Regions from separate parts of the Phyllobacterium sp. 22229 genome, predicted to be linked through region 2. Evidence: riboswitches for the same ligand, from Rfam matches in the RefSeq annotation. Region 2 holds a riboswitch; each other region holds the start of a gene.

Region 1 (7,616 bases), on a different contig from region 2:
GTCCAGCAAAGAGCCTGGCTTTGCCAGATCACCGGCAGCCAGCGGGGACCAGGGTATGAAGCCAATTCCGTTCTGCGTGCAGTAATCCACGACATCCTCGCTTGTGCGATCAACGAGATTGTAGCGGTTCTGCACGGTCGCCACTTTGAAGAACTTCGAAGCGGCCTTGATCTCTTCAACGGATACCTCGCTCAGTCCGGCGTGGCGGATCACACCCGCGTCGAGCAGCGATTTCACAGCGCCGAACTGTTCGTCACGCGGTACTTTCGTGTCGATCCGGTGCAACTGCCAGAGACCGATCTGATCAACGCCAAGCTGGCGAAGGCTCTTATGCGCCTCGTCGATGAGGTATTTTGGATCGGCCTTCGGTGTCCAGCGGTCCGGTCCCTCGCGCGTGAGGCCCGCCTTCGTGGCAACGAGAATGTTGCCATAGGGATGGAGGACTTCCTTGATCAGAAGTTCTGAAACATCCGGTCCGTAGGAATTTGCCGTATCGATGAAGTTCACGCCAAGTTCCGGCAGGCGCTGCAAGGTGCGGATGGCTTCCGGCTTGTCGGCGGGCTCCCCCCAGATACCACGGCCAGTGATGCGCATGGCGCCAAAGCCAAGACGATTGATTTCGATATCGCCGCCAATTCTGAATGTACCGGATTGGGATGCAATGGATTGGGACATTGTCACAGTTCTTTCGTTTGAATTGGAATATTCGATGAAAGTCGGGAACGTCTGTTGCGCACGGAATGCGCGCAGGATCGTGAACGCACGCGGTGGTGCGTTCACGATACATATAGTCCGCAATGGCAAAAGTTTAAGGCTTGAAAACGCGCCCGGTCTCTACCATGGTCACGCGATCAATCAACACCCGAACGGCTCTATTCTAATTGAAATAGAAGGCGTAGGAGGCGAAATTCCCTTCGAAGATCGAGGTGATCTGGTTCCATTCGCCGCTGCTCATTGCCGGGCCGTCCTGAAGATACGGCACGGCAGCCGGACCGGTGACCCAGAGGACGAAATCAAACGGTCTCGGATCATCGAAAACCTTGGCAAGGTTGATGCCTTTGTCGAAGCGCCAGTGGGGAACCAGGATTTTGCCGTCAAGCGCCGCCTCAAACTGCGACAGCACTGCAAGCCACGCCTGAATGCGTTCCGGGGTCACATTGAAGGATGGCAGCACGCCGCTCTTCTGCTTCGGGCCGGGCAGCCATTCGTGGTCGTCGTCGGTTTCCTTGTCAATGAGGGCCCAGGTTTCCCGGTTGAGCGCGATGACCTTTTTCAGGTGAACGCGCACGTCGCTCCACATGGCCTTGTCGGCAACCGGCCAGCGGATGGTGTGAATGAGAGTTATGAAGTCGGCGATATCATCGGCCTGCGCCTTGTTCACCCCGAACATCGTATATTCGTCACTACCCCTGCCATTGGCTTCCGCCATGGTCGAGACAGCACGCGGGAACACCACGCTGAAACTGCTGTTCCAGCTTTCGGAAAAATCATGGGAAAGCCATGCCTTGGCGACGGCCATCAGCAGATTGTCATAGCCCTGCAGCCATTTCGCATCGGCGGTGTCAAAACCGACGATGAAAGGCAGGGGATCGCCGTTTTCATTGGCGTCGGAAAAGGCGCGCCCGATATGGTCTTCCGGTCCAACCGTGCCATCGCCATTCCAGTCAAACCGGGCAACGGAAAGATCGACTTTCAGCTTTGCCGGCTTGTCGCCAACGGCGGCAAGCGCCTTTTCAGCGGAATCAAGATCGGCAATGAACGTGGCCAGAATGCCGCGGAACTGTTCATAGGTGATGGGTTCCGGATTGTCGTTTCTGGCGATCTGGCTGGCACCCCGTCCCAGAAACAGTTCATAGCCATCCGACTTCGAGCCAAACCCATGCTTGTAGAGCGATTGGGCCAGCTTTTCGAAGGCACGTGCACTGCGCACAAGGCCAAGGCCCAGTTGCGCATCGGCATTGTTTGTCGCTTTCGCCGCCAAAGCCAGCAATTGCTCATCCGCCTCGCCGATCCGGCCATTGGCAAGATATTTCTGAAACAGTTCGGTGGCAGCGTTATCCGCCCGCGCTGTCGCGGCAAAAGTGAAGCAGACAAAACTTGCCGCCATGATCAGGGAAATGAGTTTTTTCACGCAGATTTTCCGTTGTTGATGATATCAAACACCGGATTGATAGGCTGGCGCGATGCAAAAGTCTGCAAAATACAATCGTTTGGTGTGCTTATTCACCTATAGATTGTGCCCGTCAGAATGACTGATCGTCGTCCCTGGCGAAAAAGGCCGTCTTTTCTGATTCCGACCGCAGCGTGTCCTGAGCCCGGTCAAGCGCACGCATGGCGGCAAAAAGCACCTCCCGGTCGTGCTGGTGTGCTTCGAACAATGCGACAAAGGCCGGATTGGTGATTTCATGCGGCTTTGGTGCAGCCTTGGCCCGGTTCAAGCTGTCATCGGCGGCGCGCCTGGCCTTCTCCACGTGCTGTCTGGCTGCATCGACATCCGACAAGCTCTTGAAATACTGGCTCATTGTGCGCTTTGCCGCTTTCGGTGAACGTCCGGCCACGCTGGCAAGTAAAGCCTGCCTGCTCTGCTCTTCCAGAGTATTCTTGCCGGCTTGGCCGGCAGATTTGCTGTTCAGGTCGGATACGTTTTTCATGGGCCATTCTTTGATAATTGGCCACAGCATAGGACATCGCCCCGTTTGCCGAAACGAAAGCACGGTTAAAACTCCGGTTGAAACAGGCACGGGATTCCGGTTCTGCCACCTATGCTAGAACCAGATTGCGCTTTGCCCGCCTCCCAACTCTGTGGGAGGCTTTTGGCGATTCGTCTCGAACCGGTTATCGGGATGTTCTATTGGCGGTCGTTGATGCGGAACGCGGCGTCCCAGCCGAGCGCATCACGGGCTTTGCCGCTGTTGGCGACGACATCGGTCTCCGTGACATTGTAGATGCCGCCCGCCCCGCGCTCGACCGCCTTGAGCGCCGCCACGGCAGCAGCATCGACATGGACGCGCAGATCCGGATTGGCCGGCATATCGACCCCGGTTCCCGGCCCATAGAGAAAGCCGTAACGCAGCACAATGCCATCCATGCCCGGTTCACGCAAAACCGCCTGTTCCATGGCGGCAACACCGCCGACGGTGGTTGCACGGGGCTCTTCCGCATGCAGATCAAGCGGGTCCGTTTCGACGAACACACCGGCTTTGGGCGCATAGGCCCAGGCGATGCTCTGCACGATCATCCGCCGGACACCCACTGCCTTTGCCGCGCGTACGAGATTGGCGGTTCCTTCGCTGCGGATGCGGGCATTGCGGCCGATGAAATCCTTCATCGCCGCCGGACTGACACCATAGGGCAGATCCGTAAGCTGATGTATGACGACATCGGGCTGCGATTCCACCACCGCCGCGGCGAGTTTCTCCGCATCAAAGACATCGACGATGGCTGGTTCAACCCCGATCTGGCGCAGGGAAGCGGCCTTCTCCGCGCTTCGCGTGGTGCCTGTCACCGCATATCCGGCTTCCAGCAAAAGCGGGGCAAGCCGCTTGCCAACGGCACCGCTTGCGCCGGCGAGGAAGATTTTCCTGATCATTTACGCGTCTCCTGTCATTGTCTGGCATTGGTCCTGCACCGCCAAGACGAGGCAACCCAACCGAATGTGACATGACCTCCGCCCTTTTTCATCTAAACGGGTTCGAGCATGCCAAACCAGGCGACAAGCCCGAGCACGACAATACCCAGCGCGATCTCCGTCAAGGTTCCAAGCCGTATGACGTGCAGGGAACGCGCCTCGCGGGTGCGCATGCGCGGAACGAATACATAGCGGTTGATCAGAGCCAGTCCCGCCAGCGCCGCGACAAGAATGATCTTCAACGCCAGCAAGAGCTGATAGGGAGAGGTCCAATCGTCCGGCAGATGTCCAAGGACGAGCATGGTGTTGACCACGCCGGAGGCAATCACCAGTGCAACGGCCACATGACCGGCCGACGAAAACCGCATGAGCGCCGTTTGCGCCGCCATACGCCATTCCGCCTGGCGCAACCGGTCAAGCACCACAATAACCGGCACAAGTGCTCCGATCCATGCGCCGCCTGAGAGCACGTGCAGCATATCATTGCTGCGATGGGCCACACCGATCCAGCCCTCCTGCATTGTGGCATGGCCGGAAAATGCCAGACTGGCCAGAACCAGCCCTGACGCCACTGCAAGCGCAGCATGCGCCCGGCGCGGCGTCAGAGCCAATGCGGGTAAAAGCAGCAGGGCAGCTGCAACCTGTAGCGCCCAGCCGCGGCCGACGCTCGTCTCGAGCAGCACGTCACGGATTGTTCCGAGATCAACAACATCGGTCCAGCCCTGCCCGATCGTTCCTGCCTGCAGCGGCAAAGCCAGAAACGTCGTCGCGACAATCAGAAAGACCGCGATCCCGCTCGCCGGGCGCAGGCGCTGCCCGATTTCCACGGCGAGGCTTTTGGGCACCAGCAGCGCAAGATAGGCAAATGTCCCCCACAGGAACATCGCGGACACATTGTGCGCGAAGCGGCAGAGAACAAGCGCCGTCTCCAACCCCATCAGGGCTTGACGGTAAATGTATAGCTGCCCTTGGTCTTGTGACCGTCGGTGGAAAGCACCGTCCAGTTGACAGTGTAGCCACCCGGGACAAGCGGGGTCGACAACGGGATGACCAGTGTTTTCTGGTCACTGATGGCCAGTTTGGCCTGACCGGTCGATATCGTCGCGTTTCCTTGACCGGTAATGGTCGCCCCTGAGAATTTCAGGTTCAGCCCTTCGGAAAATGTCAGGTCGATCTCGACGGGCGAGACCTTCACCGTCGCGTTTTCGGCTGGAACTGCCGATTTGAGATGGGCATGGGCGAATACCTGTCCCAACAGACCGGCATTGACGACGGTTGCGACAGCGAGAATACGGAAGAGCTGTGACATGAGAACTCCTGTAAGCGGGCAGAGATTGAAAATCCGGGATGTGGATGCGACCGCGCGGCGAAAGCTATGCCTGATTTTAGCCCGGATCATGGCAGAATCCCCGCGGCACGCGGCGGCAAACAGGCGGCAGCGCGAAGCATCCACCTGACGCCGTCGCTGCTCATTTCGATACAGCTGAGCGGTTCGACATCGATGCGCCAAAACGCGGTATCCGGTGCTTGCAAGGCGCTGAGAACAGCGGCGCGGACGATGGAGGCGTGCGTCACCACGATTGTGTGGCCGCCATCATTCAGATGGGAACGCATCCAATCCGCAATCCTGACGAGAAAATCATGGATGGATTCGCCGCCATGCGGCGCCGATACGGGATTGTGCATCCAATCGGCCACATCGTCCGGCTGGGCATCATGAACAGCAGTGAATGCCTGTCCGGCCCACCGCCCGTAATCAATCTCCGCCAGCGCCGCATCGACAATGGATTCCAGTCCGAGGGCATCGGCCGTTTGCCGGGCCCGCAGTGCCGGACTGGTCAAAACACGGTGCGCGTGGCGCAAATGCCCGGCAATAGCCTGCGCGCGCTGGGTTTCACCAGGTTCAAGCGCTTCGTCGGCGGGAAAAGCACCGGTCCGCACCGCAGGCGTGGCGCCATGGCAAACAAGGGTTAACCGCGTGGCTTTGGCCAAAATATCCCTCAAAAACCCTCAGGAAAAATACGGAAATGGCGCCCTGACCGTTCATTGACAGTCTGCGGCGTGCACAGATATAACCGTGCTGTTGCGAGTTTGGAAGCCGGTGAAATTCCGGAGCGGTCGCGCCACTGTAATTAATCAGTCTTTTTTCGCTGATTGAAAGCCAGACCCTGGCCGCAACATCATTAATTCCGTTAGTGAACGCGTCATTCTGGGAGAAAAGTTCATGTCCGATATCGCTCTTACGCCATCAGCCGGCGTCACCCCCATTCCTCTCGGCGAAGTCTTGCCCTGGGCTATTTTCGGCGGGCTGATCATGCTGCTCGCAATCTACTTCATTGGCGCGGAAGAAGGGGCGATGTCGCTCTTCTCGGGCATGTATGTGCACGAATTCGTTCATGACGGCCGCCATCTCCTCGGTTTTCCCTGCCACTGAGGAAACGAAACAATGACAAGAGATCTTTTGATCCGCGGCATGATCGTAGGGGTCATCGCCGGGTTGCTGGCGTTCGGCTTTGCCCGGGTGTTCGGCGAACCGCAGGTTGATCACGCCATCGCCTTTGAGGAAAAGATGAGCCAGGCGGCCGGTGCAGCGGCTGAACCGGAGCTTGTCACGCGGGCGACACAGGCCGGCATCGGCCTGTTTACCGGCATCGTTGTCTACAGCGCCGCGCTTGGCGGATTGTTTTCCCTGGTCTTTGCCTTTGTGCATGGCCGGGTCAGCTCGCTCAGCCCGCGCAGCACGGCGGCTCTGCTTGCCCTTGCAGGTTTTGTGGCAATCGTTCTCGTTCCCTGCATCAAATATCCGATGAATCCGCCTGCGGTCGGCAGTCCGGACACCATTGGGGCCAGAACGGAACTGTTCTTCGTCATGCTGGTGGTTTCGCTCGGCGCCCTTGCCGCGGCCGTCGGCCTGGCAAAGCGCCTTTATGCCCAGCACGGCGCATGGAACGCGACATTGATCGCCGGTGCCGCCTATGTCGTGTTCATAGCCTTGGTTCAATACCTGCTTCCCGCCATCAACGAAGTTCCCGAACAGTTCTCACCGACGGTTCTGTGGAATTTCCGCGTCGCATCGCTGGGGATCCATGTGATCGTCTGGACCACGCTTGGTCTGCTCTTCGGCGCTTTGGCTGAACGGGTTCTGGCCGGACAACGGCCGCGCTATCGCCTGCAGGCGGCGCGCTGAGCGCAGTCGGCCATTCCTGAACGCCCCCTTGCGGGCGTTCAGGCTTCCGCCGCCGATGGAGCTGGCATGAGACCGCAACACCTCAATATCCCCATGCGCCGCCCGGCAGGCTGGTTTCTGGTTCTGGTTGCGTCGTTGCTCCTGTTGCAGACCGGCAGCGGCTGGGCGCATCGCAGCAGCGCCGGAACCGACACTTCGGGCATTTCCATTCCGAGCCTCTCCCACGGTGAGATGGCCATTATCGCTGACTACCGCACGCCGATCCTCGATCTGGCAGCGCGGATGACCCGCACCGATGAAAAGTTCCGGCGGCTGCTGAATTATACCAATATCCAATACAGCTATTGTCTCTGGGGCATTGTTCCCGGCAGTATCAGCGACGAGCAAAGCCCGTTCAACGCCTGTTCACACGCCTATCTTGCTGCGGCAAAGGCAGTGCTGGTGTATATGCGCGACATGCCCGAACACCGGGACGCGGTCAGTACCCTCGTCTCTGATCTTGATGGCGAGCTTGTGCGCAATGGCGGCTCTTTCGTCATGTGCCAGTATAGCGGCGATCCCTACAACACCGCCGACATCATCAAGCCGCACTGGAGCGATGTGCCGGGGCACCTGACCAGCCTGTTTTCCTTTCTGGGATTCGCGATGCTGTTTGTTTCGGCGGGTTTTGCCTGCATCCATCTGACGCGCCCGCCACAACAGCCTGATACCGTCTGATCAAGGCTATGGCCTTTGGGCCACACCGCGCACGTCTTGTCGCCGAACCGCAGATCGCCCTTTCCGCTGCACGCGACTTGATTT
Region 2 (7,616 bases):
GACGGCCAGGATGCGGATGCCGTAGGTTTCAAGCGCAAGCCGGATATCCGACTGGGCCTTGATGGGGTGCATGTAGAGCATATGCGCATTCGGGGCGACCTTGCGCACCGCAGCGAACTCGCCCGGCGATGCCACGTCGAACGTGTTGACGCCGTTGCGCGCCAGTGTTTCCAGGACGAGATTTTCGCCGTTGGTCTTGACCGCATAGGCGGTCTCGCCGGGGAACATCTGCATGAACTGGTGCGCGTCTTCGACCAGCACATCCGGCCGAAAGCAATAAACGGGTTGATCGGGCCGCAGGGTAAGTGCTGCATCGCGGGCCGAGGCGAATCGTTGCATCTTGATCGTCTGCTCCATGCATAACTCTTAGCAAGAGCAGATGACGGACGAAAGTCGCTTTCTCCATGCAGGAAACGGGTGGCAATTTACCGGCGTTCACCTAGAAATATCCGGCATAGCGCCAGATTCGGGGGATTTCCAGTGGCCGTAAACCAGACAACACAGCCCAACCCGCTCGCCATGACCGGCTTTGTCTGGCTGCAACTGCTGCTGCTGGGCGCCATATGGGGCGGTTCGTTCTTCTTCGCCAAAATCGCCGTGCACGTCATTCCGCCACTGACGCTGGTGCTGTTTCGCGTCGCCATCGCCGCCCTCGCCCTGCACATCTATCTCCTCGCCCGCGGCATCCGGTTCTGGGACTATCGCCAGCACGCCCTCGGTTTTGCCGGACTGGGGCTCCTGAACAACGTCATTCCCTTCTCGCTGCTGTTCATCGGCCAGACCGCGCTCGGTGCCGGGCTGGAATCCATCCTCAACGCCACGACGCCAATCTGGACAGTGATCATCGCCACATTCCTCACCGTCGATGAAAAGATCAGCGCCAACAAGATCGCCGGCATCCTGCTCGGTGTCTTCGGCACGGTGGTGATGATCGGGCCCGGCGTCCTCTCCGGCCTGGGCGGGCCGCTGTGGGCGGAAATCGCCGTGCTCGCCGCCACACTCTCCTATGCCTTCGCCAGCATTCTCGCCAAGCGGTTCAAGGGCATTCCGCCAACGGTGACCGCGACCGGCCAGATGACCGCTTCGACGCTGATCATGATCCCCGTCGTCCTGCTTTCCAGCGGCATGCCGGATTTTGCCGCGCCCGATCAGGGCGTCTGGGCCGCCGTGTTCAGCCTCGGGCTGCTCTCCACTGCCTTCGCCTACATCCTGTTCTTTTCCATCGTCCGCGCCGGCGGCGCCACCAATGCCTCGCTGGTCACGCTGGTGGTTCCCGTCAGCGCGATCCTGCTTGGAACAGTTTTTCTCGGGGAGGAACTGGGCTTGAAGGATTTTGCCGGCATGGCGCTCATCGCCCTTGGCCTTCTGACCATCGACGGCAGGCTGCTCGCAGCGTTGCAAAAACCGCAAAAAAGATAGAGTTTTCAACAAATCCTAACGGGTACGGCTCGGTATTTCCGGGCTGGATTGCGGCGCAATTGTGTCACAAACCAGTGAGAAAACACGTGCATTGCATCTTGGTGCAATGCAAAAATAAACCAAATTCCCGGTCATTTTATCGTGAATTGACGATTTTTCATTCCAGTAAATGCGTTTCATTTCAGAAACTTACCGTTGAAGAGCAAAAAATTTCTACAGATCATGTCACATCGCGGTAACATTTCCGCTTTTTCTGTGGCAATTTTCCGCTATGCTAAGACGGTTAACTGCAGGAGACAAACAATGGGACTTACACGTTCGATGAACGTCCTCATGATCTGTGCAGCGTTCGCATTTATCGGTGCAATGGTCGTAGGACTCATACCCTGATTGAGAAAAAGAGCGCCGTGGAGATGGTCTCTGACCGTTAAGAAGGTGACAGACAAATTTGGATGGCCCGGTTGCAACAACCGGGCCATTTCCAATTTAACGCTACTGCCGGATATCAGGCCGCGCCAGCCAAGGCCGGTTCCAGCGGTGCGCTGGCAGGGCGGATGCCGATGAGGTGGCAGATGGCGAAGGCAAGATCGGCCCGGTTCATCGTGTAGAAATGGAAATCCTGAACGCCGCGCTCGACCAGATCGAGAACCTGCTCGGCAGCCACCGCCGATGAGACCAGCGCATGGGTCTGCGGATCGTTTTCCAGCCCCTCGAACCGCTCGGCCAGCCATGCCGGAATGTGGGTCCCGGCCTTCGAGCAGAAATTGGTGACCTGCGTGAAATTGTGGATCGGCAGGATGCCCGGCAGGATCGGAATATAGATACCGGCGCGGCGGACCTTTTCGACGTAACGCTCGTAGAGATCGTTCTCGAAGAAGAACTGCGTGATCGCCCGCGTCGCGCCATTGTCGACCTTGCGCTTGAGCATGTCGATATCGGTGGCGAAATCCGGGCTTTCCGGGTGCTTTTCCGGATAGGCGGAAACGGAAATGTCGAAATCGGCAAAGGCCTTCAGCCCGGCGACGAGATCGGCACCGTTTTCATAACCGCCGGGTGTCGGCTTGTAATGGGCACCGACGCCGCCGGCCGGATCGCCGCGCAGGGCGACGAAGCGCTTCACACCCATGGCCGCAAACTCGCGCACCACGGTATCGACCTCTTCCTTGGTCGCATCGACGCAGGTCAGGTGCGCGGCGGCATTCACATCCGTTTCGGTCAGGATGCGCTTGATGGTGCGCGCCGTGCGTTCGCGGGTGGAACCGCCGGCACCGTAGGTTACAGACACGAATTCGGGATTGAGCGGCGCAAGGCGCGTCACGGTTTCCCACAGGCGCTCTTCCATCACCTCGGTCTTCGGCGGGAAGAATTCAAAGGAAACCCGGATATTGGTTCCAAGGTCGGCACGGCGGGATTGGCGGAAAAAGCTCATCAGACACTCTCCGTTACGCGGGAGGTTAAAGCGGGATCAGCAATCAGCAGGCGCGGGTCGCGTGCCAACCACAGTTTGACGGTCAGTTTGTCTTTGTCTTTTGGTTCAAGTTCGAGGCTGTTTTCCAGCGCCAGCCCGGCCTCGGTCAGCCAGTCGCGCATCTGGTTGTCGTTGAAGCCAAGCCGTATATGCGCATGGCTGTCCCGCAGGAATTCAAGATCGTGCGGGGCGAAATCAACGATCAGCATGCGCCCGCCTGCACGCAAGGCGCGGGCCGCCTCGCGAATGGCTTCGGCAGGATTGTCTAGGAAATGCAGCACCTGATGAATGGTCACCAGATCAAAGGATTCCCGGTCCACCGGCAGCGAATAGACGTCACCCTGGCGGACCTGCGCATTGGTGATGCCGGACCGGTCGAGATTGGAGCGGGCAATGGTCAGCATGTCGCGATTGATATCGATGCCGACACCGCGCACGTAAAGCGGGGCAAACAGTTCGAGAAGGCGGCCGGTGCCGGTGCCCACATCAAGCATCGCCTGGAACGGCGTGCGCCCAATGATCTTCGTCAGCGCGGCTTCCACCGCGCCATCCGGCACATGCAGCGAACGGATCGCATCCCAGCTCGTGGCATTGGCACTGAAATAGGCGGCGGCCCGCTCGCGGCGCTGCAGCTTCACCGAGCCGAGCCGCTCGATATCGCGCTCCAGCAACGGATCGGACACATCAAGACGATCGAGCAGGATCCGGGCGATATCGCCAACCACCAGGGATTCAGCCAGACGGAAATAGGCCCAGGAGCCCTCCTGATAGCGGTTGATCAGATTGGCTTCGAACAGCAGCTTGAGATGGCGGGAGACGCGCGGCTGCGACTGCCCGAGGATGGAGGTCAGATCGGAAACCGTCAGATCGCCGCGAGACAACAGCGCCAGAATGCGCAGGCGGCTAGGCTCCGCCGCTGCTTTCAGCGTATCGACCATCAGGTCAAGATTGAGATCACGTTTGTCCATCAAGACACCTTCAAAAGATATAAAGATATGTTTATGTGAGAAATACAGATTTGGCAAGGAGTGTTTTTCCGTTGACGGCAAATTTTGTCGCGTCTGAAATAGGCAGGTATATCGATCAGCGAATCGGCGGGAAGAGAGTGCAATGAGTTCAGGAACCAACCGCCAAAGGGCTATCGGCAAGGCGCTGACGCTGCTTTTGCCGGCTGTGCCCTATTCGGATTCCGAGCCCATACGCGCCGCCGCCACGGCACCGCACATGAAAAGCCTGCCGCCGCCCATTGCGGTGTGGCTGGCCACGGTCGCCCATGTCCGCCATCAGCATACGGACTACGATGCGCTGCGCGACGAGGGCTACGACAAGGAGTCGGCCCGCTTCTTCGTGCTTGAGGCCATCAACCGGAAACTGACGGAATGGCGGGCAACGCGGCTGCTCGATCCGGACGAGGACGATCCGAGCTGATCCCGGCATGTTCTGCCCACTGATCTTCATAGATGAGCTGGTCCAGCGGCAGCCGTTCGCGCCAGCCGCGCTTCTGTAATTCCGGCTGATCGTAGAGCTGGTCGACATAACCGATGCAGAGATAGGCGATGATCTCGACATGATCGGGGATGGCCAGAATGCGGCGCATGTCCTGGTCGTGATAGATGCTGACCCAGCCGACGCCGATGCCTTCCGCCCTTGCCGCCAGCCACAGGTTCTGCACGGCACAGACGGTGCTGTAGACGTCCATCTGCCGGTTATGGGTGCGTCCCAGGACGACATCGCCGCCGCGCGTCCGGTCACAGGTGATACACAGATTGACCGGCGCCTTGACGATGCCCTCAAGCTTCAGCGATGCATAGAGCGCCTGGCGCTCGCTGGTGAACATGGCCTTTGCTTCGGCATTGGCGCGGGTAAAGGCCGCGTGCACCTCGGCTTTGCGTGCCTGATCGCGAATAAGAATGAAATTCCACGGCTGCATGAATCCCACTGACGGCGCGTGATGGGCGGCGTCGAGCAGCCGCATCAGCACTGCATCGTCAATAGGGCGCGGCAGGAACTGGTCGCGCACATCGCGGCGGGTATGGATGGCCTTGTAGACGGCGGCGCGCTCGTCCGCGGAAAAATCGGCGGCTGCAACGGGACCATAGACAGAATCGTGCATCGTTTGCTCCCAACAATGCGAGGGCCAGATTACCCCGGCCCAGACACCTCCCCGCTGTCCGTGCGGTTTCGGCTATCCGGTCCGGCCGGTCTTCTGACTGAGGTTCATCTGAACCGCGCGCCTTCCGGGTTTCCCCGTGGCAAACTGCGCGGCCCATCCCCTATACAGCGTTGGGCACGTGCCGGATTTGCACCGGCTTCCCGATTCTCCTGCATGCAGGCACCGGACCTGCATTCCATTCGCCACAGATCGGAAAAAGACGCAAGCGTCAGCCGGGATAAATCCATTGCTCCGGCAGGCGCGCATCGACTTTTTCACCGGAACGGATAAGCCCTGGCACCTCGACCCAGGCCACGATGCCGCGCAGCCGCTTCGATGCCTTGACAAAATCAAGCGCCGTCGAGGTGTGATCGGCCGTCTGCGCCCGCTCGGCGATGGAGCGTCCGGCGACCTTGCACGGTGCGTTCTGGCCGTCGACCTTCAGCGTCACCCCGCCTTCGAAAAACAGCAGCGTGCGCGGCGGCAGCATGGAAAGCGAGGGAATGCCATCGACAACCATGTTGGCGCCGATCCATTCGGGTTTGACATCCGCAAGGCCCATGGCGCTGGCAATCATGTCAAGTTCATCGGCCGCCAGAATGGAAATATGCCGCTCGTTGCGCATCTCGGTGCCGCGCGGATACCAGGGCTCGCGCCCGCCCGACCGGCGTGTCAGGCCCGCGTGAAAATCGCCGCGTATGCCTTCAAAGGTAAGATCGAGCGTGTCCGTGGCAGCGGTGACAAAACTGTCTTTTGGCGCCTGGAACAGCCCGCTCACCCGCCCGGCGATCTTGCGGGCCGGAAGGATGTCCGTTCTGGTTGCGAAAAGATCTGTCATGACGGCACTCCGGTGAAATCAGCCGCATCTTAGGAAAATTGCGTGTTAAAACCAGCCAATATCACTGATGGAAACGTCAAAATTGGTGATGGGAAGGCGTTGCCGCCCTCCCGGCCGCATCAGCGTGTCAGAGGCTTGTAGCTCGGACGCTTCGGATTGACGCTGTCCGGTCCCAGACGGCGGATCTTGTCGTTCTCATAGTCCTGGAAGTTGCCTTCGAACCATTCGACGTGGCTGTCACCCTCGAAGGCGAGGATGTGTGTCGCCAGACGGTCGAGGAACATGCGGTCGTGGCTGATGATAACGGCGCAACCGGCGTATTTTTCCAGCGCGTCTTCCAGAGCCGCAAGCGTTTCGGTATCCAGATCGTTGGTCGGTTCGTCGAGCAGCAGGACATTGCCGCCGGACTGCAGCATCTTGGCAAGATGCACGCGGTTACGCTGACCGCCGGACAGATTGCCGACCTTCTGCTGCTGATCGCCGCCCTTGAAGTTGAACGCCGAGACATAGGCGCGCGAATTCATCTCGTTCTTGCCGATCTTGATGATTTCATTGCCGCCGGAGATTTCTTCCCAGACATTCTTCTCCGCCGCCAGATGATCACGGCTCTGGTCGACATAACCGAGATGAACCGTTTCACCGATACGGATAGAACCGGAATCCGGCTTTTCCTGTCCGGTGATCATCTTGAACAGCGTGGTCTTACCCGCACCGTTCGGACCGATGATGCCGACGATGCCGCCGGGGGGCAGCTTGAAGGTCAGGTTTTCGATGAGAACACGGTCACCGAAGGATTTGGTAAGGTTCTCGGCTTCGATAACCACCTGTCCCAGACGTTCCCCCGCCGGAATGATGATCTGCGCATCGCCGGGACGCTGCTCATTGGCGGCATCGACCAGCGCATCATAGGCCTTGATACGGGCTTTCGACTTGGCCTGGCGCGCCTTGGGGCTGGCGGAAATCCACTCGCGCTCGCGCTCCAGAGCCTTCTGGCGCGAGTCGTCCTCACGGCCTTCCTGCTGCATGCGCTTGGCCTTCGCCCCGAGATAGGCGGAGTAATTGCCCTCGTAGGGAATACCGCGGCCGCGGTCGAGTTCGAGAATCCAGCCGGTCACATTGTCGAGGAAGTAGCGATCGTGCGTGATCAGCAGGACGGAGCCGGCATATTCGCGCAGGTGCTTTTCCAGCCATGCGGTGGTTTCGGCGTCAAGGTGGTTGGTCGGCTCGTCGAGGAGCAGAAGATCGGGCTGCGACAGGAGCAGACGGCACAGCGCCACGCGGCGGCGCTCACCGCCGGACAGCTTTTCCACGCCGGAATCACCGGGCGGGCAGCGCAGCGCTTCCATGGCCATTTCCACCTGGGATTCCAGATCCCAGAGGTTCTTGGCGTCGATGATGTCCTGCAGCCGGGCGCCTTCATCGGCGGTTTCGTCGGAATAGTTCATCATCAGTTCGTTGTAGCGGTCGAGAATGGCCTTCTTGTCCGCGACGCCGTCCATGACGTTGCCCATCACATCCTTGTTCGGGTCCAGAACCGGCTCCTGCGCGAGGTAGCCGACCGTGGCACCATCGGCCAGCCAGGCTTCGCCGGTATATTCCTTGTCCATGCCGGCCATGATCTTGAGAATGGTCGACTTACCCGCACCGTTCGGTCCGAGAATGCCGATCTTGGCATCGGGGTAGAAGGAAAGATGGATGTTTTCGAGAACCTTCTTGGTTCCGTATGCCTTGTTCAGGCC
Region 3 (7,616 bases), on a different contig from region 2:
CCTTGAGCAAAGGCGCCGCTTCCTGCGGCTTCTCGCCGGAAGAAATCAGGGCCGCGCAATAATCGAGGAAGCGCTGGGCATTCTGCGCCCCACCCTCCAGCAGATAATGCCAGAGCGCATCGCGATCAGGCCGGGCGACCGTCGAAAACCGGTCGAGCCCCGGATCTGGCTTGTCGTCTCCCGGCAGCACCGCAAGCTGCACCTTGTGGTTGACCGCGCAGGCATGCAGCGCTTCGAGACCATAGGGCCAGTAGCTCTCGCCGCCGATCACCCGGACGACGATGAGCCTGGCATGGCGCGCTGTCCGCTCGACATAGGCATCGACGGACATCGGATGCGACAGGCTCATCATATTGGCAAGGCGCAGCGAAACCGCGCCATCCCCCTGCCGCCGTGCGGCGGCAAGGCTGGCCAGTTCCGTATCGGCGGCGGACAGGAACAGCACATCTCCCGGCGTCTGGCCGAGGTCGATGGCCTCGGTGCCTTCAGCGATGGTGCCTTTCTGGGCAAGCAGGAGATGCATTCAATATCCTATCGTCAGGCAGCGGCAGCGGCTGTTACCGCCGATGTAATGGCGTCATTGTCGATGTCGTGCAGTCCGATGACGACGAGGCGCGTCTGCCGCTCTTCGCCCGGGTTCCATGCGCGGTCGAAGTAATGCTCGATGCGCGTGCCGACCGCCTGCACCACCAGCCGCATCGGCTTGCCGGGAACATCGGCAAAGCCTTTCAGACGCAGGATGTCATGATCGGCAATCACGGTTTTCAGCTTCTCGACAAAGCTCTTGGGTTCAGTCACCGGACCAAGCCCGACAACAAAGCTCTCGAACTCGTCATGATCGTGCTCTTCGCCCGCTTCATGGTCCATTTCATGGTGCGACTTGCGGTTGGCGATATCCTCTTCGGTGCCAACGCCGAGGCCGAGCAGCAGTTCGTTGCTGAGCTTGCCGAAGCTGGCCGGGACCATGTTGAGCGCGCGCGACGAGCGGCTCTGCACATCGCCGCGCACGCCATCGAGCTGCGCGTCGCTGATCAGGTCGCTCTTGTTCAGAACGATCAGGTCGGCGGCGCGGATCTGGTCCTCGAACAGTTCTTCGAGCGGGCTGTCATGGTCGAGCGATTCGTCCTGGATGCGCTGGGCATCGACCTTGTCGTGGTCATCGGCAAAGCGGCCTTCGGACACGGCGGAAGCGTCGATCACCGTGACGACACCGTCAACCGTCACCTGCGTCTTGATCTCCGGCCAGTTGAAGGCGGCAACCAGCGGCTGCGGCAGCGCGAGGCCCGAGGTCTCGATGACGATATGATCCGGACGGTCAGGACGGTCGAGCAGCTTGGTCATGGTCGGGATGAAATCATCGGCGACGGTGCAGCAGATGCAGCCATTGTTCAATTCGATCACATCCTCGTCGCGGCAGGCTTCGATGCCGCAGCCCTTGAGCAGGCCGCCATCGACGCCAAGATCGCCAAACTCGTTGATGATCAGCGCGATGCGCTTGCCATTGGCATTTTCGAGCAGATTGCGGATCATCGTGGTTTTGCCCGAACCGAGAAAACCGGTGATGACTGTTGCTGGAATCTTCTGACCCTGCATATTCCTATCCCTTCATGGTGAGCGGCAGCCCGGCTGCCACGAAATAGACTGTTGCCGCGGCCTGCGCCACGGCCTGATGGAGACGTCCGGCATGGTCGCGAAAATCGCGCGCCATGCGGTTCTCCGGTACGATACCGAGACCCACTTCGTTCGAAACCAGAACGATCGAGCCCGGAAGTTTTGGCAGCGCTTGCACCAGTTGCCGCGTCTCGGCGGTGATGTCGCGCCCGGCCATCATCAGATTGGTCAGCCAGAGCGTCAGGCAATCGACGAGGATCGCCTTGCCCGCGGCGGCAGCCCCTTGCAGGGTGTCGACCAGATCGAGCGGTTCTTCGATGGTGTGCCAGGATGAACCGCGCTGCGCCTTGTGCAGGTCGATGCGCACCGACATTTCCTCGTCCCAGGACCTGCCGGTTGCGAGATAAACGGGGTCAAGGCCGGAAGCCATGATCAGGCCTTCGGCAAAGCTGGACTTGCCCGAGCGGGCACCGCCGAGAATGAAGGTCACGCCGTGATTCAGCTGGGGCATCGCCGTCACTGCAATCGCGATGATCCGTCAGGTACGATCAAGCGGAATGCGGGCGGGGAAACGAGCGCGTATACAATGCGAGCAGCCATAACAACCTCCGTGCTGGGCCTGAAGGGACACGACCCTTCGGTTCTTGGGCAGGATTGCCCCGAGCGTTTCCTGGGAAACGCTCTATGACTGGCAGGTCTCCTGGCTCGCGGGTCACAGGATGAATGCCGCCTTCCCGGTTTCCCAGTGGCTGCCTTCTGCATATGCGTCAGGCTTTGCATTGATCCTCGCCGCTCTACAGTCGCGGGGTCGGCTGCGGTGGGGTCGCCCTTGAGGGTACAACCGTCGCATTCCCTTTTGATCCCTTGGCCTTTGGCCAATATGGGAACCAATCATGGCTGGGACGTTATTCATCCCCCACGGGAAATGTCAATGGAATGCGCGCGGTTTGCTTAGGGAGCGGCACATGCGAGCAGCGCATCCACATCCAGCACTGTTTCAAGCTCGGCGGCGATACTGTCGAGCGCGGCATCGACCCCGGCCTTGTAGTCGAATGCCTCGGCGGCAATGCCCATCGTGCCCAGAAGCGCGGCGCGAAACCGGTCTGCCCCGAAAAGCCCGTGCAGATAGGTGCCGAACACCTTGCCATCCGCCGATATGGCGCCGTCGTTGACGCCGTTGATGCGCACGGCCGGGCGCGAACAGTCCGGGCCGGTCGTCCGGCCCAGATGAATCTCGTAGCCATCGAGCGGCAGGTCGAACGGCAGCGACTGCGCCGCCACATTGCGCACGGTCTTTTCCGGCTCCATCACCGTATCGATATCGAGATGCCCGAGCCCTGCCGTCTCCGTCACGCTGCCTTCGATGCCGTCGGGATCACGCACGGTTCTGCCCAGCATCTGGAACCCGCCGCAGATGCCGATGATATGGCCGCCGCGCCGCCGGTGCAGGTCGAGATCCCTGTCCCAGCCGTTCTCGCGGAAGCGCAGGAGGTCGCCGATGGTGGACTTGGAACCGGGAATGATGACCAGCCCCGCATCGGCGGGCAGGCGTTCGCCGCTGCGCACCATCACCACATCCACCTGCGGTTCGGCCATCAGCGGATCAAGATCATCGAAATTGGCGATGCGGTCGAGCACCGGCACGGCGATCTTCAGCGCGCGGCCCTCGCCCTTCACCAACCGTTCCAAGACGACGGAATCCTCGGCCGGCAGCCGGGCCGCATCCTTCAGCCATGGCACCACGCCGAATGACGGCCAGCCGGTGAACTGCGTTATGGCTTTGAGGCCATCGTCGAACAGCGAGACGTCGCCGCGAAACTTGTTGATGATGTAACCCGCGATCATCTCGCGGTCTTCCCTTTGCAGGATTGCATGGGTGCCGACGAGCGAGGCGATCACCCCGCCGCGATCGATATCGCCGACCAGAACGACAGGCACATTGGCGCGGATGGCAAAGCCCATATTGGCGATATCACCGGCCCGCAGGTTGATTTCGGCGGGAGACCCCGCCCCCTCGACGATGACCAGATCGGCGCCCTCACAGACAATGTCCCACGACGCCATAACAGCATCGAGCAGCTGCGCCTTGAATGCCTGGTAATCGCGCCCCTTGGCCTGTCCCCAGACTTTCCCCTGCACGATGATCTGGCTGCCGGTCTCCGACTGCGGTTTCAGGAGCACCGGATTCATGTGCACCGAGGACGGCACGCCGCAGGCAACAGCCTGCAGCCACTGCGCCCGCCCGATCTCGCCGCCATCGTCGCTGACCGCTGCATTGTTCGACATGTTCTGCGGTTTGAACGGGCGAACCGTCAATCCGCGGTTGCGCGCAAGCCGGCAAAGTCCGGCCACCAGGACGGATTTACCAACATCTGACCCTGTTCCCTGCAACATGATTGCGTGCGTCATGGGCTTTGAGTAGCGGATATGTCTTTCTCTTCCTAGCCCCCGGCAAAACTGATCTGAATCGTTGCGCGGCCCCGCGCTTGCGATAGAGTGGAAATCAAGAGGAATACAGGGAGGTTATCATGGATGCGGTCGTTGATACGGCGTCCGGCCAGTTCGAACTCAATGAGGATCAGCTGGCCATTCAGGACATGGCGCGCGCCTTTGCGGCGGACCGCGTGGCGCCGAACGCGCTGGCCTGGGACCGGGACAAGCATTTTCCCGCCGATGTGATTCGCGAGACCGGGCCGCTCGGCATGGGCGGTATCTACACCAGGGAAGAGTTCGGCGGTTCGGGACTGAAACGCCTGGATGCGGTGCTGATCTTCGAAGCCCTGTCTGCCGCCTGCCCGGCTTTCTCCGCCTTCATCTCGATCCACAACATGGCGACATGGATGATCGATCTCTACGGCAATGACGAACAGCGCCAGCGCTTCGTGCCGCAGCTGACCTCGATGGACTGGCTGGCGAGCTATTGCCTGACCGAGCCCAATTCCGGCTCGGATGCCGCAGCGCTCAAGACCCGCGCAGTGCGCGACGGCGACCACTATGTCCTCAACGGCGCCAAGCAGTTCATTTCAGGCGCGGGCGATACCGACCTTTACGTCACCATGGTGCGTACCGGCGAGGATGGCCCCAAGGGCATTTCGACCCTGATCATCCCGAAGGATGCGCCCGGCCTGTCCTTCGGTGCCAATGAACACAAGATGGGCTGGAACGCCCAGTCCACCCGGCAGGTGATTTTCGACAATTGCCGTGTTCCCGTTGAAAACCGGCTCGGCGCGGAGGGCGACGGCTTCAAGATCGCCATGGGCGGGCTCGATGGCGGACGTCTCAACATTGCCGCCTGCTCGCTCGGCGGTGCGCAGTCCGCGCTCGACAAGGCGGTCGGCTATGCCTCCGAGCGCAAGGCGTTCGGCAAGGCGATCAACCAGTTCCAGGCGCTGCAGTTCAAGCTGGCCGACATGGAAACCGAGCTTTCCGCCGCCCGCGTCCTGCTCTACACCGCCGCCTCGAAGCTTGACCGCAAGGCGCATGACGCATCGAAATGGTCAGCCATGGCCAAGCGCTTCGTCACCGATACCGGCTTCAATGTTGCCAATGATGCGCTGCAGATTCATGGCGGCTACGGTTATCTCCACGATTACGGCGTGGAGAAACTGGTGCGCGACCTGCGCGTCCACCAGATTCTGGAAGGCACCAATGAAATCATGCGGGTGATCATTTCCCGCTCGATGATGGGCCGCTGAGCCACACCGCATCCGATACACAAAATACTATCAGGGAGAATGCTGCGATGACGACAGTCGCTTTTATCGGTCTTGGCCATATGGGCAACCCCATGGCCGCCAATCTGGTCAAGGCAGGCCATACGGTGCTGGGTTTTGATCTCCTGCCGGACAATCTCGAAACCGCCAGCACAAACGGCGTGACCATTGCTGCCAGCGCCGCAGCGGCGGCCGCCGGAGCCGATGTCGTCATCACCATGCTGCCCGCAGGCAAGCACGTCCTGTCGGTCTATGAGGAGATTGCCGGAAAGGCCAAACCGGGTGCGCTGTTCATCGATTCCTCGACCATTGACGTCGATTCCGCCCGCAAGGCGCACGACGTCGCCAAAGCCCATGGCCTGCTCTCCGTCGATGCGCCGGTCTCCGGCGGTATCGGCGGCGCGGCGGCGGGAACCCTGACCTTCATGGTGGGCGGCGCAGCCGATGCGTTCGCCGTTGCCGAACCGGTCCTGAAGCCCATGGCAGGCCGCATCGTACATTGCGGCGAGCCCGGCGCCGGTCAGGCCGCCAAGATCTGCAACAACATGATCCTCGGCATTTCCATGATCGGCGTCAGCGAAGCCTTCACGCTCGCGGAAAAACTCGGCCTGTCGCATCAGGCGCTGTTTGACGTCGCCTCGACCTCGTCGGGCCAGTGCTGGTCGCTGACCACCTATTGCCCCGTCCCCGGCCCCGTGCCGACATCGCCTGCCAACAACAGCTACAAGCCGGGCTTCGCCGCCGCGCTGATGCTGAAGGATCTGAAACTGTCGCAGGAAGCCGCCCGCAGTGTCGGCGCCGCGACGCCGCTCGGCCAGCACGCGGAAGAAATCTACGCGGCCTTCGGCGCCGCCGGAAACGAAGGTTCGGATTTCTCCGGCATCATCAATTACCTGCGCGATGCCACGCGCGAAGGCTGACCGCACCGGCAAAGCTTTGGAAATTTCCAAAATTTAGATTTGCTTAAGCTCTCGCTAACCTCGCGGTAACGATGTCCGGTTAAAACTTTGCATGGAGCAGACAAGACCCTGCTTCATGCTCCGGATCAGGTACTGCGTACCGGGGCTGTAATCTCTGCCAGCGTATTGTACGGCAGAAAGCCATGCGTCATTTGGCAAAAAACCGCACTGCTCCTCACGGACAGGGCGGTTTTTGACTTGGGTCTTCATCAGACAAGAGCACAAAGAAAAACCGCCGCCCTGACCGGACAGCGGTTTCAGAAAGCCTGCGGCGTCTGGACGATCAGCCGGCCGAACGGGTCCAGATGAAGGAAACCGCCGATGCGATGCCGCTCCTGGCATTGCTGGATGGCGCATTGCGCTTTTCCGTGGCATTCCAGGCAATGTGGACGCGATTGTTGCGATTGAAGATGTAAAGCATTTGGGCACCTGAAGGGTAAAACGTCTGTTGCCGCTCAAATGCGCTTTTTGCCTAAAGTTTGATCACGTTTTTTCGTCATGGCGTGTCGCATTTACAGCAACGACCTGTGCAAATTTGCATGGCAGCTATGCTTAAATGCGGCTTCGGCCGCCACAATTGCTGGCGTTTCGCGCAAAGCACCAGCAAAATCAACGATGGCGCAGACAGCAAAGCCGAAAACCTGCCTTAATTCAGCCTCCGCCGCTCAAACGCTTGTAATTGGCCCGCAGTGTTTTCCGGCCGGGCCGCAGTGCCGCCCGTGTCGCTTTATCGACGGTGGCCTGGGCAATGGCGGCGGGCGACTTGCCGCTCCACACATCCAGCCAGAAGGTCGCTGCCGAATTGATCACCGACAGCTGCGCCGCGACGACGCCATTGGTTACGGCAGCCATTTTTTCGGTGACGGCCCGCGTCGATTCCGGCTTGGAAGACGTCTCCGTCATCCCCTCGAGCATCAGCATCGGCAGACGCATGGCGATGACCATCGACGCCATCTGCATGTCATGGGGTGTACGGCTCTTCGTCGGAGACTTCATGGTTTGGGCCCTTTGCGTTTGAACGCCGCATCAACCGGCGGTTTCAGGGCATTGTACCACAGATGGAATGCAGTTCTGTTTCACCGACAGTGGAGGGTTCAACCCCGGATTGCGGCTGACGACCGGGAAAAGTCCATTGGAATTCCTTCACAGGAAAATCCGGCGCTTAGAGCCAGTAAAACCGGGAAAAACCGCAGGACAGTGAATGAATTGATGAAGAAAAATCACCTAAAGCATTGATATTTCATCATCCGGCTTGTTACACTTCCCCCATGAACATTGTGACATTCGGCTTCACAATTGGTTTTCCCGCGTCGTTAAATCGACAGGTGCTGTC

What was found. Region 2 has a riboswitch for cobalamin ahead of bluB (5,6-dimethylbenzimidazole synthase). Riboswitches for the same ligand answer to the same signal wherever they lie in the genome.
Region 1: another riboswitch for cobalamin. It lies ahead of ACTJJ7_RS00750 (CbtB domain-containing protein); the one in region 2 lies ahead of bluB (5,6-dimethylbenzimidazole synthase).
Region 3: another riboswitch for cobalamin. It lies ahead of cobU (bifunctional adenosylcobinamide kinase/adenosylcobinamide-phosphate guanylyltransferase); the one in region 2 lies ahead of bluB (5,6-dimethylbenzimidazole synthase).

The regions. Positions count from the first base shown of each region.
Region 1 is NZ_JBQEPA010000001.1:157,114-164,729, reverse strand. Features, by position in the region: gene ACTJJ7_RS00785 (aldo/keto reductase) at 1-675, opposite strand, end outside; gene ACTJJ7_RS00780 (hypothetical protein) at 878-2,131, opposite strand; gene ACTJJ7_RS00775 (hypothetical protein) at 2,244-2,651, opposite strand; gene ACTJJ7_RS00770 (NAD-dependent epimerase/dehydratase family protein) at 2,849-3,589, opposite strand; gene copD (copper homeostasis membrane protein CopD) at 3,682-4,566, opposite strand; gene copC (copper homeostasis periplasmic binding protein CopC) at 4,566-4,937, opposite strand; gene ACTJJ7_RS00755 (histidine phosphatase family protein) at 5,024-5,620, opposite strand; cobalamin riboswitch at 5,669-5,819, shown strand; gene ACTJJ7_RS00750 (CbtB domain-containing protein) at 5,853-6,062, shown strand; gene ACTJJ7_RS00745 (CbtA family protein) at 6,075-6,815, shown strand; gene ACTJJ7_RS00740 (hypothetical protein) at 6,882-7,532, shown strand.
Region 2 is NZ_JBQEPA010000013.1:44,811-52,426, reverse strand. Features, by position in the region: gene ACTJJ7_RS16785 (alanine racemase) at 1-339, opposite strand, end outside; gene ACTJJ7_RS16780 (DMT family transporter) at 481-1,419, shown strand; gene metF (methylenetetrahydrofolate reductase [NAD(P)H]) at 1,925-2,848, opposite strand; gene ACTJJ7_RS16770 (ArsR/SmtB family transcription factor) at 2,848-3,855, opposite strand; gene ACTJJ7_RS16765 (DUF2293 domain-containing protein) at 3,998-4,315, shown strand; gene bluB (5,6-dimethylbenzimidazole synthase) at 4,248-5,000, opposite strand; cobalamin riboswitch at 5,067-5,242, opposite strand; gene ACTJJ7_RS16755 (MOSC domain-containing protein) at 5,269-5,877, opposite strand; gene ettA (energy-dependent translational throttle protein EttA) at 5,997-7,616, opposite strand, start outside.
Region 3 is NZ_JBQEPA010000015.1:129,097-136,712, forward strand. Features, by position in the region: gene cobN (cobaltochelatase subunit CobN) at 1-523, opposite strand, end outside; gene cobW (cobalamin biosynthesis protein CobW) at 538-1,593, opposite strand; gene cobU (bifunctional adenosylcobinamide kinase/adenosylcobinamide-phosphate guanylyltransferase) at 1,598-2,122, opposite strand; cobalamin riboswitch at 2,285-2,518, opposite strand; gene ACTJJ7_RS18795 (cobyric acid synthase) at 2,563-4,020, opposite strand; gene ACTJJ7_RS18800 (isobutyryl-CoA dehydrogenase) at 4,140-5,306, shown strand; gene mmsB (3-hydroxyisobutyrate dehydrogenase) at 5,336-6,244, shown strand; gene ACTJJ7_RS18810 (hypothetical protein) at 6,567-6,704, opposite strand; gene ACTJJ7_RS18815 (hypothetical protein) at 6,935-7,279, opposite strand.